Regions from separate parts of the Priestia sp. P1_B12_1 genome, predicted to be linked through region 1. Evidence: riboswitches for the same ligand, from Rfam matches in the RefSeq annotation. Region 1 holds a riboswitch; the other holds the start of a gene.
What was found. Region 1 has a riboswitch for glycine ahead of gcvT (glycine cleavage system aminomethyltransferase GcvT). Riboswitches for the same ligand answer to the same signal wherever they lie in the genome.
Positions count from the first base shown of each region.

Region 1 (5,336 bases):
CATCGTTTCAGGCGATATGTAAAATAAGCCACCGTTTATAAATTTAAATAAGATAGTCGGCTCGTACAATTCTTGAAGCGCTGTTTTTTCGGTCATATATATTTCTGGCAGCTCTTCTGCTGTTTCGTAAAAATGATCAAGAAGCGCTAAGTCTTCATACCATCTCTCCTGCGCTTTTTCAGCCCATTCAGTTGGCTGAGTTTTAACATAGTCAGTCACATATGATGTGAGTCGTGCGATGGCACTTTTCGGTTTAATAAAAGGTGAGAGAGTAAAGCAATAGTCTGAGATTTTAGATGATAAATTTTGATTAATGATTAATTCGTGAAATGATTCAATAATTTGTCCATTGATTAAATTAATGCCAAGCGACAAGAGCTCATCTTTTTTACGATCGCATTTGTACGAGACTTTAATATTTAATGCAAGCCAAGGGTGTAAAGGCTGATTTGTTGGCTGAGCTGATGCAACTTGTTCATACAAGTGAATAAACCCGCCAAGTTTTTGAGTAGAAGCGAAAATTTGGTGCAGCCTAGGTGAACCGAAATGAATTCGTTCTCCTTGAACGGAATCGTCTTCAAATGCTGGGTCTGTAATGAAAGTGAGCGAAGCAGGAGTTGCTTCTCCTCCCGTCTTTTCGATATAGTGCCAATAAAATGGACGATTCATCAATTCTTTATCGAGTTCAATCGTTAATTGAACCGTCAGGTAAGACGATGTTTCTGTGACAATAGAACAATTATTAGCTAGAAAATAACGCTTTAAAAATTGATGAATATCAGTTTGCTGCATGCTGATCCTCCTCGCTGTCTTCGTATTGAATAATAGACGTCAAGTTCTCCATTTTGATTTTTATTTCTCCTTCACTCCGTGAATGAAATAAAATATCTTGAATATGCTCTTCGATATTTTTTAAATCAAGCTTTGTTAAAATATCATCTAGCTCTCCAACAACCCGTTCAAAAAGGTTTATTTTTTCGTACAGTAATTTTAAAATATGTTCTTCGACCGTATGTTGAATGGCTAAATTGTAAATGTGAACATCATGTTTTTGACCTAAACGATGGACCCTTCCAATTCGCTGTTCTAGACGCATTGGATTCCACGGCAGATCATAGTTAATGATATGATGACAAAACTGAAGGTTGATTCCTTCTCCGCCTGCTTCAGTGGCAATAAATACTTGCGCGTGGCTTTCAAAAAGCTGCTTCATCCAGTCTTTTTTACCTCGCTTAAATCCGCCTCTAAAGGGTACAGAGGTAATTCCATGCTGTTTTAAATACCACTGTAAATACAGTTGAGTTGCCCTGTACTCAGTAAAAATAATGACTTTATCATCAATTTTCTGAACGAGCTCTAGCACTTTTTCTGCTTTTGCATTTTGCGGCACTTGCTGAAGTAGTTCCATTAACGGCGTAATCATATGTTCCGTTAATGCGCTGTTTTGATCTTCCTGACGTTCCAGCATGTTTTTTAATGTCATATACACCGCTTCACGGCTGCTGCAGGCCTCTCGCTGCAGAGTTAAAATTGAAAAAGCGCTTGAAGGGTGGAGTCCGTTTCCTTTAAAAGATGTAATTGCATCGTACAGCTCCCGTTCTTTTGGCGAGAATTCAACAGGAATGGTTTGAACAATTCGCTTCGTCCATTCGATACCCGTATCGTGGCGGCGATTTCGAATCATAACTTTGTTAACAAGCTCTTTTAAGTGTTCATCGTTTTGCAAAGAGCGTTTTTTAGCGGAAAATAATTCTTCGAAATAGTCTTTATTGCCGAGATGGCCAGGCTTTAAAAGAGAGACTAAGTTAAAAATTTCTTCAATTCGATTTTGAATCGGTGTTGCGGTTAGCAACAGACAAAATTTCTTTTTTAGACTTTGCACAAATTCATAGTTTTTTGTTTTGTTGTTTTTAAGTTTGTGAGCTTCATCAATGATGATGAGATCGTAGTCTTGTTCAAGCACAATTTCTCGATGAGGAGAACGTTTTGCTGTATCAATTGAAGATACAACGATGTCACACTGATCCCACACATATGATTTTCTTTGAGGAACTGCGGGAATATAAAATTTTTGATTCAATTCCATAGCCCACTGTGAAACAAGCGAAGCTGGAACTAAAATGAGAACTTTTTTAACAAGTCCGCGAATCATATATTCCTTCAAAATTAGCCCTGCTTCAATCGTTTTCCCCAGTCCTACTTCATCTGCTAAAATGGCTTTCCCATTCATTGTTTCAACTACTTGTTTGGCTACTTCGAGCTGATGAGGAAGCGGCGTTAAATCAGCTAGATGTTTTGGGCTTTGCAGTCCTTCAAATTCTGAGATAAGCGTTTGGTCTTCTATTTCATAGGCAAGTTTATACAAATCCCATGCAGACCAAGGGCCATCTTGCTCCAATTTAGTTGAGAAGGCTGCTTCCCATGTTTCATCGATGTTTAATTTCACTTTCATGATAAAAATGCTCCTTTGTAAAAAATTTTTATTGAACAAATGATAAGAATCAGGTAGGATAAAAATATATTTAGAAAATTTGAAAAAGAAAATAGATTAGCACTTTACAAATGATTGTGTGAATAAAGATAGATACATCTTTCAGTAGTATGCCCAACTTTACCAACTTTATAGAAGCGAATGACGACACGGGGAGAGACTACTTGAATGTAGCGCCGAAGGAGCAAGCAATAAAATTGTGAATCTCTCAGGCAAAAAGACTCTTGTTTGACGCAGCTCTGGAGAGTGTCTATGCGTTTATAGACCACCCACGAGGCAAACCTATTCGTTTATAGGTAAACTTTCAGGTGAAAAGGACAGAGACTTCCTACTAAATACAGTAGGGGGTTTTCTGTCCTTTTTTGTTTGGATACATAGTGATCCCCACACTATTTGAAAACTCCCCGTTATGAAAAGTTTCACGTGAAAAAGAGGAGGACATAAATATGACAACAGAATTACACAAAACGCCGCTTTATGATACCTATCAAAAATATGGTGCCAAAACAATTGATTTTGGCGGATGGGCTCTTCCCGTTCAATTTTCTTCTATTAAAGAAGAGCATGAAGCTGTACGTACAAAGGCAGGGCTTTTTGATGTCTCTCATATGGGAGAAATTCTTGTAACAGGAGCTGATAGCTTAGCTTTTCTTCAGCACACGATGACAAATGACGTTTCTACCCTCGTAGATGGAAAAGCGCAGTATACGGCTATGTGTTATGAAGACGGAGGCACGGTAGATGATTTGCTGATTTATAAAAAAGCAGATCAAGAGTATTTGCTAGTCGTAAACGCTGCTAATATTCAAAAAGACTATGAGTGGCTGGTGTCTCACAAACAAGGAGATGTAACGCTCGTTAATCAATCTGATGAAACTGCGCAGTTAGCTTTACAAGGTCCTGTAGCAGAAAAAGTTTTACAAACGTTAACGAACGAAAATTTAGCTCTATTAAAGCCATTTACATTTGCTGATGATGTAGAAGTAGCGAATATAAAAGCTCTCGTTTCACGTACTGGGTACACCGGGGAAGACGGCTTTGAAATTTATTGTTCTTCAACTGACGCCGCTCACTTGTGGACGGCTATTTTAGAAGCAGGCAGTGATGAAGGTGTGCTGCCTTGCGGATTAGGAGCTCGCGATACGCTTCGTTTTGAAGCCACTTTGGCTTTATATGGCCAAGAGCTTTCAAAAGATATTACGCCCATTGAAGCTCGAATTGGATTTGCAGTAAAAACGTACAAAGACAGCTTTATTGGAAAAGAAGTGTTAAAAGAACAGCGTGAAAGCGGGGCACCTCGTAAGCTGGTAGGAATTGAAATGATTGATAAAGGTATACCAAGACACGGTTACGAAGTATTTGCAGATGAAGAACAAATTGGATTTGTGACAACAGGTACACAGTCACCGACATTAAAGAAAAACATCGGTCTAGCACTATTGTCAGCAGAGTATACAGAGCTTGGTCAAGAAGTGGAAGTGCAGGTTCGGAAAAAACGCTTAAAAGCAAAAGTGGTTTCAACACCTTTTTATAAACGTTCAAAGTAAGCTTTGGGGAGGAATTTAACATGTTACATCGCTATTTACCAATGACAGAACAAGATCAGCAGCAAATGTTAGCAGCAATTGGTGTTTCATCTGTTGATGATTTATTTTCAGATATTCCGCAGCGCGTTCGTTTTCAAGGAGAATACAATATTAAAAAAGCGGCCTCAGAGCCTCAGTTGTTAAAAGAATTAAATAGTATGGCTGCTAAAAATGCTCATTTAAAAGACTATGCTTCTTTTTTAGGAGCAGGAGTTTACGATCATTACATGCCGGTTATTGTTGATCATGTTATTTCTCGTTCGGAATTTTATACGGCCTATACTCCGTATCAACCAGAAATTTCTCAAGGAGAACTTCAGGCCATCTTTGAATTTCAAACAATGATTTGTGAGTTAACGGGGATGGACGTGGCTAATTCTTCTATGTATGACGGAGGAACTGCTTTAGCAGAAGCCGCTATGCTCAGTGCGGGTCAAACAAAAAAGAAAAAAGTACTTGTCTCTGCGGCTGTTCACCCTGAGTCAAAAGATGTGTTAAAAACGTATGCGAAGGGTCAATACATTGAAGTGGTAGAAATCCCTGCAGCAGACGGAGTAACAGATATGATTGCATTAGAAAAAGAGATGGGGAGTGACGTGGCAGCTGTTATTGTCCAGTATCCAAATTTCTACGGACAAATCGAGCCGTTAAAAGAAATTGAAGAAATTACCCATCAAGAAAAATGCATGTTTGTGGTTTCAAGCAATCCGTTATCATTAGGTTTACTTACGCCTCCTGGAGAGTTCGGAGCTGATATTGTCATTGGAGATGCACAGCCATTTGGTATTCCAAGTCAATTTGGAGGCCCGCACTGCGGATACTTTGCAACTACGTCTAAGCTTATGCGGAAAATCCCAGGACGTTTAGTAGGGCAAACGGTAGATGAAAACGGTAAGCGAGGGTTTGTTTTAACCCTTCAAGCACGTGAACAGCATATACGCCGCGATAAAGCGACGTCTAACATTTGTTCAAATCAAGCGTTAAATGCTTTAGCGGCATCAGTTGCCATGACAGCTTTAGGCAAGCAAGGTGTAAAAGAAATGGCGCTGCAAAATTTATCAAAAGCACATTATGCATATGAAGCGTTAAAGGCAAAAGGGGTAAATGTAGCATTTGAAGGACCGTTTTTTAATGAATTAGTCGTGAAGCTTCCTGTTTCGGTAACAGAAGCAAACAGTCAGTTATTAGCTTCAAAAATAATTGGCGGTTATGATCTTAGCCGTGATAACCAAGCGCTTGAAAATCACATGCTGCTTGCT
Region 1 covers NZ_JBFTZR010000001.1:687,251-692,586, reverse strand. The annotation lists gene AC1D0Y_RS03585 (YqhG family protein) at 1-792, opposite strand, end outside; gene AC1D0Y_RS03580 (DEAD/DEAH box helicase) at 779-2,452, opposite strand; glycine riboswitch at 2,633-2,725, shown strand; gene gcvT (glycine cleavage system aminomethyltransferase GcvT) at 2,938-4,038, shown strand; gene gcvPA (aminomethyl-transferring glycine dehydrogenase subunit GcvPA) at 4,059-5,336, shown strand, end outside.

Region 2 (5,336 bases), on a different contig from region 1:
TTTCATTTTTCTTGGCATTTTCACCGATTCTCTGTTTCTCTGGGTGGGAAATAATTCTACCATTGCGGTCTACGATAAATGTATAGCCGTTCTCTCCTATATCAAACGTTTGAAAGATGGATTGAAAACTTTTATTTTCTTCAATTCGCAGCGCTAAATTTACAACCTTTTTTACATTTTGCTGCCCATCCAAAATAGGAATCGCCATCACCACAATGTAGTGCTTTGTATCTGCTGAAACGACATCGCTTAAATATATTTTTTTGGTTCGCAGCGCTTCTTGAAAATATTTTCTTTTACTTAAGTTCACATGTTTCATATTTTTTAAATCATTCGGGTAATAATGCTCAACATACCCTTTTACATTAAAAATGGTTCCGCTATCGATATACGGTGAAATATTAACTATTTTCTGCAATTCTTTGTCTATTTCTTGTTCATCATCCGATAAAAAAATAGGATCTTGCTGTACCTCGTCGCCTAGGCTCCAAATATCTTTAATGACGACGTTAATTTGCTCTTTCATTCTCTTGACGGTTTTATCAGTTACCTGTCGATATTGATCTTGAGAAATATTAGGCAGCATCACTCTTGAAACAATAAACATTAGCGTTAATATGGTACAAATAAGAAGCACGTTAATCGTGAAGATTTTCCAAAACGTATGAGATTTAAACCATTTCATGTTTGTTCACCTTAATCTAATGAAGTCTACCTTCATTGTACTCCAAAATGAAGACTTTTCCATATAAATGACGGAATTCCATCTTTAGACATAGAAGAAAAGCAATTTGTTCTACATTCCTAACAGAAAACTATGAGCTTTCTCACTGTGTTTTCTGTTAGAACAACTTTTAGTTTTCTTCTATAAACTTTGCTTCCTGCATTTTATTCATGCAGTAGAAATCAATTATTTATCTCCACTAAAAAGACCTCATCACGGAGTGATGAGGTCAAAAGTTTACTATATTCTTTTATAAAAAATTATGGTTGTTTCCTGCTGATTTTCTAGCCTTTAAAGATTTATTTATTTTCCCCTTCTAGTCCAGTAAAAAATAAATAAGAGAATAAACCAAACAGGCGTCAACAATAAGGCTGGGCGCGTCGCGTCAGAAAACAGCATAATAACAAGAATCACCGCAAACAATGCTAATACAACATAGTTTATAAATGGTGTTAACGGTGCTTTGAATGCTGATGCTGCATGCAGCTGCGGACGCGTCTTTTTATACCTTAGATGGCAAATAAGAATGATACTCCACACCCAAATAAAACAAATAGCGCTAATGGTCGTTACGATGCCAAAAGCTTGGTCTGGTATAAGCTTGCTTAAAAGAGCTCCCGCTGAGATGACCAGCGTAGATACAAATAATCCGTTGCTTGGTACGTGATTTTTATTCAGTTTTGCAAACTTAGATGGCCCTTGGTCATTTTTACTTAAATTATATAAGATACGGCTTGTTGAAAACATCCCGCTATTACAAGCAGAAGCGGCTGAAGTTAATACAACAAAATTAATAATTCCAGCAGCAAGAGGAATTCCGACTAAACTAAAGGTTTTAACAAATGGGCTTTCTGCTGCATTTAATTCCATCCACGGGTTAATAAATAAGAGAACGATAAGCGCTCCAACATAGAAAAATAAGATTCGCAGCGGAATTTTATTAATGGCCGATGGAATATTTTTTTGGGGATTTGATGTTTCTGCTGCCGATACCCCTACCAACTCAACCCCGACGTATGCGAATATAACCATTTGGAATGAAAGTAAGAAACCTGAAACCCCATTTGGAAACAGTCCTCCGTGATTCCAAATGTTTTGAACAGTAACGGATCCCGCGTCTGTTTTAAATCCCATTACCAGCAAAATAACGCCAATAATAATTAACGCAAGAATCGTAATAACCTTTATTAAAGCAAACCAAAACTCTAATTCTCCAAATAATTTTACGGTTAATAAGTTAAGCCCTAATAAAATGATTACACAAATAAGTGCAGGAATCCACTGAGGAATATTGAACCAATATTTCACATATACACCAACGGCAATGACATCAGCCATAGCTGTCATGATCCAGCAAAACCAGTACGTCCATCCGGTGACAAATGAAGCCCACGGTCCAAGGTACTCTTCAGCAATATCTGTTAGTGATTGATAACCTGCTTTAGAAAGCAGTAGTTCTCCTAACGCTCTCATCACAAAGAAAAGCGCAATACCAACAATTAAATAAGCAAAGATGATAGAGGGACCCGCAAGCTGTATGGCTTTACCAGAACCTAAAAACAAGCCCGTACCAATGGTTCCCCCAATCGCAATTAGCTGAACATGACGATTGGATAAATCCCTCTTTAATTCTCGTTGTTCCAACTCTAACTCCTCCTAACAATAAAACCTTTGATGCGATCGTGCGGACTACAAATAAAGTCCAATAAAAAAAGAGATTGGATGCGCTCCAATCTCATGGTCATAAGAATAACAAATATTAAGGCACAGGCTACCAATTAGTAACACGCCAAATAAATATCCGGTACTCTTCTGTCCTTTTGCCTGAGATTGTGAACCCTTCGGCGTCGCGAAACTCTCGCGATCTCTCCAGAAGCTGCTCCTGCTATAGTGTGATCCATAGCAATCATAGCTTTCTACGTATTAAATTTTTCAATCAATAGAATGACTGTCGAATAGTTGTTTATTCTAATACCAGTTGGATGCTTTGTCAACAAGAAAGATTACTTTCATTTATTTACCTTCTTCGAAAGAAGGTAATGGAACAGTTTCAATCGTCAACTTAGTATCCTTTTCCGCACGCTACCTGAGTCCCTGCGGGAACCTGAACACATTAAACGGATCATACTTTTTGTTCACTCTTTCTAATCTCTCTGCGTTGTCTCCAAAATACTCACGTTCGTAATTTCTAAGGTTGCTGATAGGGAAATTCACATAGGAGCCTATCGTCATACTTTTAATATATTCAAATCGCTTGCGAAGCCAATCTCTGTTGACTCTTGCATATGCATCGTCTGTCCATATAGACTGAAACCCCATAATATATCTGGCGTTTCTGTAGAAAAAAGCCGTTTCTCTTTTACCAACACGGCGAATTTCTCCTCCTAGTGCATAAAAAGAAATCGCAGCATACACGGAACCTTCTGCTGGACGCTGGATGAGATCTGTAAGATTTTCAAGCTCAACACGTGAATACGTTCTTTGCACAAATCTTCCCGTTGACTTAAATTTTTCAGACGGAGGATAGGTTTCCTCTATTTTTTTTACCGCTTCAAGAAAAGGTAATGATTCCAGCTCTACTTGAAACCCTTCTGCTTCTGCAAAAGGCTGCAAAATCTTCCGAGCTCTTTCTGGGGAGCCGTAAAAGAAGCCGTTTGCAAATATGCCTAACCCTTCTCCTTCAGCATTATAAAAGCTTGCAACTAGCGTCATACGTTTGTCCAGTTCGGGCAGCCAGTTTTGCCATATATTCATCACTTGTCTCTGCTTCTCCTTTGTAGTACCTACATAAAAGAAGCGAACGAGCGTCACAGAGCTGTTCGTTGGCTTTGGAAGCTGAAACGTCATGCTTACTACAACGCCAAAGTTACCGCCACCGGCACCGCGGCATGCCCAAAAAAGATCAGCGTTACACGATTTGTTTGCTTTGATGAGCTTTCCTTCATAATTGACTAACTCTAGCTCTATCAAGCTGTCGCATCCTAACCCGTAAAGCCTGCTTGAAAGTCCCCAGCCTCCACCAAGCGTAAAGCCAGACACCCCAACAGTCGGACACGTTCCTCCTGGAAAAACATATCCGTTCGAACCAATGAAACCATACACTTCCGTATTTTTCGCTCCTGCTTCCATCTTTAAAATGTTCCGTTTCCTATCTAATTTCAACCCATTTAATCGACTAATATCAATGACTAATACACAGTCACCCGTAGAATATCCTTCATAATGATGACCGCCAGATCGAATGCGAATCTCAACACGATGCTTACGCGCCCAGTGGATCGCATTCACAACATCCTGCTTTTTTTCACAGTACACAATCACAAGCGGAAATTTATCAATAGCGCGATTCCATTCCTGACGAGCTTCCTCATAAATGGGGTCTTTTGGCGTTACCACTTCGCCCGTAAGTCCTTTTAAAAACATTGAGTCCATTTAACCTCTTCCCCTTTGTACATACTTTTTAGTAGTTTTATTAATATAGTATTATCGATGTGGTTAAAGGTTTGGGTTTTGGGATAGAGTTTGCGTTTATTATTTGTATAAAAGACGTCACTATAGTTTATCTTAAAGGCATTAACCCTCTTATGTAATTTCTCTTTAGCGACGTAACACTTTCCATGACTAAACTTTATGGGAATTTCATCTCACTATACTAAGATATTTTTTTACACTAAAAGAACAGATGTTGAATTTTAACAACTTTCTCCATTTAATAAGAGTACAGCTCAAAGAAAAAAGAGCAGAATCTAATCTGCCCTTTACTCTTTTTCTATTCATTTTTTTAACGTCAAACTCACCACATTCTCCACGTGCGCCGTATGCGGAAACATATCAACAGGCTGAATGTAATCAACATGATAAGCCTTCGACAGCTGCTGCACATCTTTGGCTAATGTGGATGGATTACAAGAAACGTAAACCACTTTCTTTGGCTTCACTTGTAAAATCGTTTTTAGAAGCTTGTCATCACAGCCTGTTCGCGGCGGATCAACGACGATAACGTCTGGCTTCCAGCCTTCTTTTACCCACTGCGGCATCCATTTCTCAGCCGGACCCGTTACGTACGTAGCATGCTCAAACCCATGATCTTGGGCATTTTTTCTTGCGTCTGCAATCGATTCTTCAATCGTATCCATTCCGCGAATTTCTTTGGCATCTTTAGCAAGCCATAAGCCAATTGTCCCTACTCCGCAGTAAGCATCTACAATTTTTTCACTGCCTGTTAACGCAGCTGCTTTTTTTACTTCGTCATATAGCTTCACGGTTTGAAGAGGATTCAGCTGGAAGAATGCACGAGCTGAAAGTTCGAATGAAATGTCCCCTAACGTTTCTTGAATCACTGATTTTCCAGCAAGAGTAAACGTTTCGTCTCCAAAAATAAGCGATGTTTTTTGGCCGTTTACGTTTTGTACGAGCGATTTCACTTCCGGTAGGCGACGCTGAATTTCTTTAATCAGCAGCTCTTTTTTCGGAATGTCTTGTTTAGCCGTAATCAAGACAATTTGCACTTCACCCGTTTCAAATCCTACTCGAGATACGATAGTACGTACAATACCACGGCGTTTGCGCTCATTGTAAATAGGAATTTGAAGGTCTTGTAAAATTCGTTTTA
Region 2 covers NZ_JBFTZR010000008.1:131,114-136,449, reverse strand. The annotation lists gene AC1D0Y_RS22675 (cache domain-containing protein) at 1-685, opposite strand, end outside; gene AC1D0Y_RS22670 (amino acid permease) at 1,028-2,368, opposite strand; glycine riboswitch at 2,527-2,607, opposite strand; gene AC1D0Y_RS22665 (FAD-binding oxidoreductase) at 2,807-4,156, opposite strand; gene rlmD (23S rRNA (uracil(1939)-C(5))-methyltransferase RlmD) at 4,498-5,336, opposite strand, start outside.
Region 2: it holds a riboswitch for glycine, as region 1 does, so the genes downstream of both, AC1D0Y_RS22670 (amino acid permease) here and gcvT (glycine cleavage system aminomethyltransferase GcvT) in region 1, are expected to answer to the same signal.